DNA from 2 places in the Micromonospora aridisoli genome. Region 2 is predicted to be linked to the other one. Evidence: predicted binding sites of a transcription regulator. Region 2 holds the regulator's gene; the other holds the start of a gene.
What was found. Region 2 encodes HspR, which represses chaperone genes until heat shock. Its sites were predicted from a motif close to TTGAGTNNNNNNNACTCAA; they were not measured.

Region 1 (3,409 bases), on a different contig from region 2:
AGGTGGTCACGGGCGATGGCCACCTTCTCGTCCTCGGTGTACCCGTCCAGGGTGACCAGTTCCATCCGGTCCAGCAACGGGCCGGGGATGGCTTCCACCACGTTGGCGGTGGCCAGGAACAGCACGTCGGACAGGTCCAGGTCGACCTCCAGGTAATGGTCCCGGAAGGTGTGGTTCTGGGCCGGGTCGAGCACCTCCAGCAGGGCGGCGGCCGGGTCGCCGGCGTACCCCACGGAGACCTTGTCCACCTCGTCGAGCAGCACCACCGGGTTCATCGAGCCCGCCTCGCGCAGCGCCCGGACGATGCGACCGGGCAGCGCGCCCACGTAGGTGCGGCGGTGTCCCCGGATCTCGGCCTCGTCCCGGATGCCGCCGAGGGAGACCCGGACGAACGTCCGGCCGAGTGCCCGGGCGACCGACTCGCCGAGGCTGGTCTTGCCGACGCCGGGCGGTCCGGCGAGGGCCAGTACGGCACCGGAGCCGCGACCACCGACCACACCGAGGTCACGCTCGGCGCGTCGGTTGCGCACCGCCAGGTACTCCAGGATGCGGTCCTTGACGTCGGCCAGACCGGCGTGGTCGGCGTCGAGCACGGCCCGCGCCGCGGCCAGGTCGGTGTTGTCCTCGGTACGCGTGCTCCACGGCATCTCCAGCACCGTGTCGAGCCAGGTACGGATCCAGCCCGCCTCCGGGGAGGCGTCGCTGGCCCGCTCCAGCTTGCCGACCTCGCGCAGCGCCGCCTCGCGCACCTTCTCGGGCAGGTCGGCGCCCTCCACGCGGGCCCGGTAGTCGGCCGAGCCGTCCGGGGCGTCCTCACCGAGTTCCTTGCGGATCGCGGCGAGTTGCTGACGCAGCAGGAACTCCCGCTGCGACTTCTCCAGCCCTTCGCGGACGTCGGAGTTGATCTGCTCGGTGACCTCCTGCTCGGCCAGGTGGTCACGCACCCAGCCGACGAGCAGTTCCAGCCGGGCCGTGACGTCCGGCGCGGCCAGTAGTTCGGTCTTCTGCGCCAGGCTGAGCCAGGGCGCGTAGCCGGCCGAGTCGGCCAGCTCGGAGAGGTCGGTCATCCGTTCCATCGCGTCGATGACCTGCCAGGCACCACGTTGCTGGAGCACCGAGGTCATCAACGCGCGGTACTCGCGGGCGAGTTCACGGGCCCGGCCGGCCGGGGCGGGTTCATCGATCTCGGTCGCCTCGACCCAGAGGGCCGCGCCGGGACCGGGCACACCGGAGCCGATCCGGGCCCGGTTCAGGCCACGGATGACGGCCGCGGGCTCGCCGCTGGGCAGCCGCCCGACCTTCTCGATCGTGGCGATCGCGCCGACGGAGCCGTACTCGCCGTCCAGGCGCGGCACGGCGAGCAGCTTGCGGTCGCCGGTGGCTCGGGCCGCGTCGACCGCGGCCTGGGTGGTCGGGTCGAGGGTCACCGGGATGACCATGCCGGGCAGCAGTACGGCGTCGGCCAGTGGAAGTACCGGAAGAGTTGCCATCGAACACCTGCTATCGCATCGAGTTGAGCGTGTCTGGCTCAAGTCGGAGCGGCCGCCGGTTGTTCCTCGGTGTGACCCAGCACACGGCCGACCCGGCGCGGTGGAGCCGAATCGGCTCGCGCCCACACCCGGCAGATCCAGAATCGGGGATTTCGACGACACGCAAAACGCGAGTCGCCGCAGGGCGCACTATTGTTGCGCAATTGCCGGACGATCAGTCAAACTTTGAGCACACCCCGCCAGACACAGGGAGTAATCGACGATGGCCAAAAAAGTAATCACGGTGCTGACTGACGACCTCGACGGCGGAAAGGCCGACCGGACGGTCGAGTTCAGCCTGGATGGCGTGGCGTACACCATCGACGTTTCCGACGAGAACGCGGGCGTCCTGCGCAAGGCGCTGGACCCTTTTATCGATGCCGGCCGGCGACTCGGCCGTGGTGGCCCCGACACTGGCCGTAGTCCGCGTCGCGGCAGCGGTTCGGGCACTCCGGGAATGAACCGGGAGCAGAACCGCGCCGTCCGCGAATGGGCCGTCCGGAACGGCTACAAGATTTCTGAGCGGGGCCGCATCCCGGTCGAGGTGGTCGAGGCGTACAAGAACCGCTGAGCAGCGGGAATGGCACTCTGGCGCGGATAGGTCACGGCATACACCGACTTCCCAACGTGCTGCGGGGCCGTCCGGACAATTCCCGGACGGCCCCGCGTGCCTGGACGTCAGCTCTCGGCCTCAGCCCTCCGCGTCGTCAGTTGACCTGGATCCGCACCGCGTCGAACGCGGGGGTCTGGTTGGCCCGCTCCGACATCGGGATACGGTGCGATCCGTCACCGGCCCAGACCGCGCACTGCGCGATACCGGAGTCCGGCAGACCCGGGATCTGAATGGTCACCTCGTCCGGCTGCGAGCCGCCGCCGCCGTCCTCGGTGGCGACGAAGAAGGCCGGCACCGGCTCCGGCGCCGGTGCCTCGTTCGTGTTGTTCAGCATCCGGCAGGCGGTGTGGAAGTGGCCGCGCGTCAGGCCCTGCTCGTTGAGCAGCGAGCTCTCCAGGTAGTAGCCGCCCTGACCGGCCGGCAGGAACCGGTCCCGGACCAGGTTGCGGGTGCTGACCCGGATCGAGAAGCCCTCGTTGCGGTTGATCTGCTGCGGGAAGTCGGTGATGAGTAGCGACGGGTTGTTGGCGGCCGAGCCGACCTCGCCGAACGCGGTGCTGATGCAGCGGTTGCCGTTCTGGAAGCCGTCGTGCGCCTGCAGCTGGCTGTTGTTGCAGTTGTTCGCCAGCACGTCGAGGCCGTTGTTGCCGCCGTTGTTACCGCCGTTGTTACCGCCGTTGTTACCGCCGTTGTTACCACCGTCGTTGCCGTCGTCGTCGCCATCGTTGGTGTTGTCGACCGGCTGCACCTGGCAGGTGGCGAGGTTGGCGAGACCGCGCGGCCGAGGGCCGAACCGGTCGATGGCGATCGTGATCCGGTTGAGGGTCGCGCGACGCTGGCTGGCCAGCGGGGCGAGGATGGCGTTACGGATGAACTCCTGGCCCTGGTTGCCCTCCGCGGCGAGCCGCTGGTCCGCCTGGGTGATCTGGGTCTGCAGGGCGTTGAGGTTGCGGTCCACCTCGGCCCGGGCTCGGTCGGGCACCTGCGGGAGCCGACTCACCACGTCCGGACAGGCCACTGCGAGGGTCCCGGTGGTCGCACCGTCGGTGCCGTTGCGGGTCTCCTGGCACTCCTCCACGGTCTGCTGCCCGTCACCCCAGTGATTGACCACCCAGCGGCCGTTCTGCCAGGTGCGGGTGGTGGTCGCACCGCGAGCGGTCGGCGCGGTGGCACCGGGGCTCGGGGCGACACATTCGGCCGCCACCGGCCGCGTCTGCTGGTTCGGCCGTCGGTCACCGGCCGACGAGATCTGGGTCACGGCGACGAC
Region 2 (3,409 bases):
GCTCCGCGCCGAGCTGGACGAGCGCACCCGCGACGTGCAGCGGGTGTCCGCCGAGTACGCCAACTACCGCAAGCGGGTCGAGCGCGACCGCGCGCTGGTCACCGAGCAGGCGACCGGATCCGTGCTCGCCGCGCTGCTGCCGATCCTGGACGATCTCGACCGGGCCCGGGAGCACGGTGACCTGGTCGGTCCGTTCGGTTCGGTGGCGGAGCAGCTCGTCACCGCGTTGGGCAAGTTCGGGCTGACCCCGTTCGGCGAGCAGGGCGACCCGTTCGACCCGACGCGGCACGAGGCGGTGGCCCACCAGACCTCGGCCGATGTCACCGAGCCGACCTGCGTGCAGGTGATGCGTCGGGGCTACCAGATCGGTGAGCGACTGCTGCGGCCCGCGATGGTCGCGGTCGCCGACCCGGAATAGTGCGCGACGGTGACCCGGCCGCCCCGCCCGCCGACCCCCGGCGGGCGGGGCGGACCGGGCCCGGAGCCGGGGAGGAGGTGTACGGGTGAGTTCGAAGGACTGGATCGAGAAGGACTACTACGCGGTCCTTGGCGTGGCGAAGACCGCCCCGGCTGACGAGATCAAGAAGGCGTACCGCAAGTTGGCCCGCGAGTCGCACCCGGACCACAACCCCGGCGACGCCAAGGCCGAGGAGCGCTTCAAGGCGGTCTCCGAGGCGTACGCGGTGCTCGGTGACGACGCGAAGCGCCGCGAGTACGACGAGATGCGCTCGCTGTTCGGCTCGGGCGCGTTCCGGCGCGGCGCCCGCCAGGCCGGCCAGCCGGGCGGTGTGCCGTTCGATGTCTCCGACCTGTTCGGTGGCCAACAGCCAGGTGGCGGCCGGTTCGCCGGGGGCGGCATCTCCGATCTGTTCAGCTCGATCTTCTCGGGCGGTGGCGGGGCCGGAGGCGCGCCCGGTCCGGCGCGGGGTCGCGACATCGAGACCGAGGTGGCGCTCGACTTCCACGACGCGGTCCGGGGGGTGACCCTGCCGCTGACCCTGCGGGCGCCCGGCGTCTGCGACACCTGCCACGGCAACGGTGCCAAGCCGGGCACCGTGCCGCGAACCTGTCCGGTCTGCCACGGTGCCGGGGTTACCAACCGGAACCAGGGTGCGTTCAGCTTCTCCGAGCCGTGCCGCAACTGTCAGGGCGTGGGCACCGTGGTGGACGAGAAGTGCCCGGAATGCCAGGGCACCGGCGGGGTCACCAAGACCCGTACGCTCAACGTCCGCTTTCCCGCCGGGGTGGCCGACGGTCAGCGGATCCGGCTGGCCGGCCGGGGCGAGCCCGGCGAGCGCGGCGGCCCGGCGGGTGACCTGTTCGTGCACGTCAAGGTCCGGCCGGACGAGGTGTTCGGGCGCACCGGAGACGACCTGACGCTGACCGTCCCGATCACGTTCGCGGAGGCGGTCCTCGGCACCGACCTGCGGGTACCGACCCTGGACGGTGCGGTGACCCTGCGGGTGCCGCCGGGTACGCCGAGCGGTCGGATCCTGCGGGCCCGGGGCAAGGGCGTCAGCCGCCGGGACGGCCAGATCGGCGATCTGCTGGTCACCCTCGACGTGGTGGTGCCGGCGCGGATCTCTGACGAGGCACGGGCCGCCCTGGAGACGTTCGCCGAGCAGACCCCGCCGGCGGCCCGGGAACATCTTGACGCGCGGGTGCGTCGATTCGGTTGATCGGTGATGCGGTCCGGAGGTGAGCGGGATGGACGGGTTCGTCGGCTCGGATGACCCGGCATACGAGGCCAAGGTGCTGATGATCTCGGTGGCGGCGCGGATGGCGGGGATGCACCCGCAGACGTTGCGCCAGTACGACCGGCTCGGCCTGGTACAGGCCGGACGGGCGGCCGGTGGTGGGCGCCGGTACAGCGTCCGCGACGTGGTGCTGCTGCGTGAGGTGCAGCGGCTCAGTCAGGACGACGGCGTCAACCTCGCCGGGATCAAGCGGATCATCGGGTTGGAGCGTCTGCTGGAGCAGGCGCAGCAGCGGGTGGCCCAGTTGGAGGCCGAACTCGACGCCGCGTACCGCCGGATGGCCGAACTGGAGTCGCTGGCTCGCTTCCCCGGCCGGGATCTCGTGCCCACCAACCAGACCTCGACCGCGCTGGTGGTGTGGCGTCCCCGGCGCGGCCCTGGGCGTTGACGCGCCCTGCACCGGCAAGGAGGCGTGGTCCCATCCGGGGCCACGCCTCTTTCGCTTCCTCCCGGCACGATCTGCTCGTGTTCCGGCAAATCCGAGCGGCGGACAGGTTGTCTCGACTAGCCTTCGGGAATCAGGTCTAAACCATCTCAATCCGGACTCCGATCTGGCGGGGGGAGCCATGACGGAATCGGCGAAGAAGGTGGCCGAGGAGGCGGAGCAGCGCCTAGACAGCCTGGCCGAGAAGGTCCGTGGCCGGTTCGACCGGATCACCACGGGGCGCTTCTCCGACCAGATCCGAGCCGGCAGGTTCAGCGGCCAGGCCGGCCGGGGTGGGCACGGTGCCGGTCAGGCGCGCACCGACCAGCACCGCCGCGAGCGGGGCGGATCGCGCTGACGGTCCGCCGACGTGCGGGCCGGGAGCCACGGGGGGTCCCGGCCCGTTCGGCGCGCTCAGAGCCGGCGGTTCTCCCGCACCAGGCCGCCCTCGCACCACTCCCGGTAGACGAACAGCTCCGGTCGGGTCAGCAGCACCCGGCTGTTGTGCGCCCAGGTGCGCATCATCTCGTCGCCGTTGCGCTCCGCCTGATCCACCAGCTTGCGGAAGCGACGTTTCGGGTGTGCCCGGAAATTCGTCCGGATCCCGTCGGCGGCGTAGATGTAGAGGCAGTGCAGCGCGAACCGACGCGCCGGACAACGGGTGTCCATCGCCAGATCGAACAGCGTCATCACCAGCCGGTCACCGGAGACCAACAGGTCCCAGTCCGGCGGCATCGACGTCAACGGGACCGAATCGGGGTGGTAAGCCCACGCTCGCAACTCCGCCGGGGTGGGGTCGACGGGGTTGGCGAAGCCGTGGAACGCTGACTCCTGCACGCTCACCGGCCAACCTTCCGCTTTCGCCCGCGGGGGCGCCCGCCCACCGCGAACCCTGGCTGCTGGGGCGACACGTTAACGCGGTACCGGTGAGTACCGGTAGCCCCTGCGGGAAGCAATTCGGCATCTGTTGGTCGGCGGGGGGTGTCCGGACGGTCAAACCGGACGATGAGCGGTCACGATCCGTCGATCGCCGCGGCGGCCGCGCGGGCCCGCTGCGCCCTCGCCCGTGCCCGCAGCCGCCCCTTGAACCAGGCGAGGTCGGGAAGTCGGGCCAGCATCGGTCCGGCGATGACCGTGATCAGCACGTACGTCGCGGCGAGCGCCGCCAGCTTCGGTGAGACGCTGCCGGAGGCCACGGCGATTCCGGCGATGACGATGGAGAACTCAC

Region 1: the regulator HspR is predicted to act here: its motif matches at 1,514-1,532, upstream of lon (endopeptidase La).

Annotation. Positions count from the first base shown of each region.
Region 1 is NZ_JAXCFK010000007.1:152,052-155,460, forward strand. Features, by position in the region: gene lon (endopeptidase La) at 1-1,490, opposite strand, end outside; gene SM447_RS16815 (histone-like nucleoid-structuring protein Lsr2) at 1,753-2,100, shown strand; gene SM447_RS16820 (hypothetical protein) at 2,237-3,409, opposite strand, start outside.
Region 2 is NZ_JAXCFK010000002.1:271,538-274,946, forward strand. Features, by position in the region: gene grpE (nucleotide exchange factor GrpE) at 1-418, shown strand, start outside; gene dnaJ (molecular chaperone DnaJ) at 504-1,679, shown strand; gene SM447_RS04705 (heat shock protein transcriptional repressor HspR) at 1,708-2,145, shown strand; gene SM447_RS04710 (hypothetical protein) at 2,324-2,539, shown strand; gene SM447_RS04715 (hypothetical protein) at 2,596-3,024, opposite strand; gene SM447_RS04720 (cation:proton antiporter) at 3,195-3,409, opposite strand, start outside.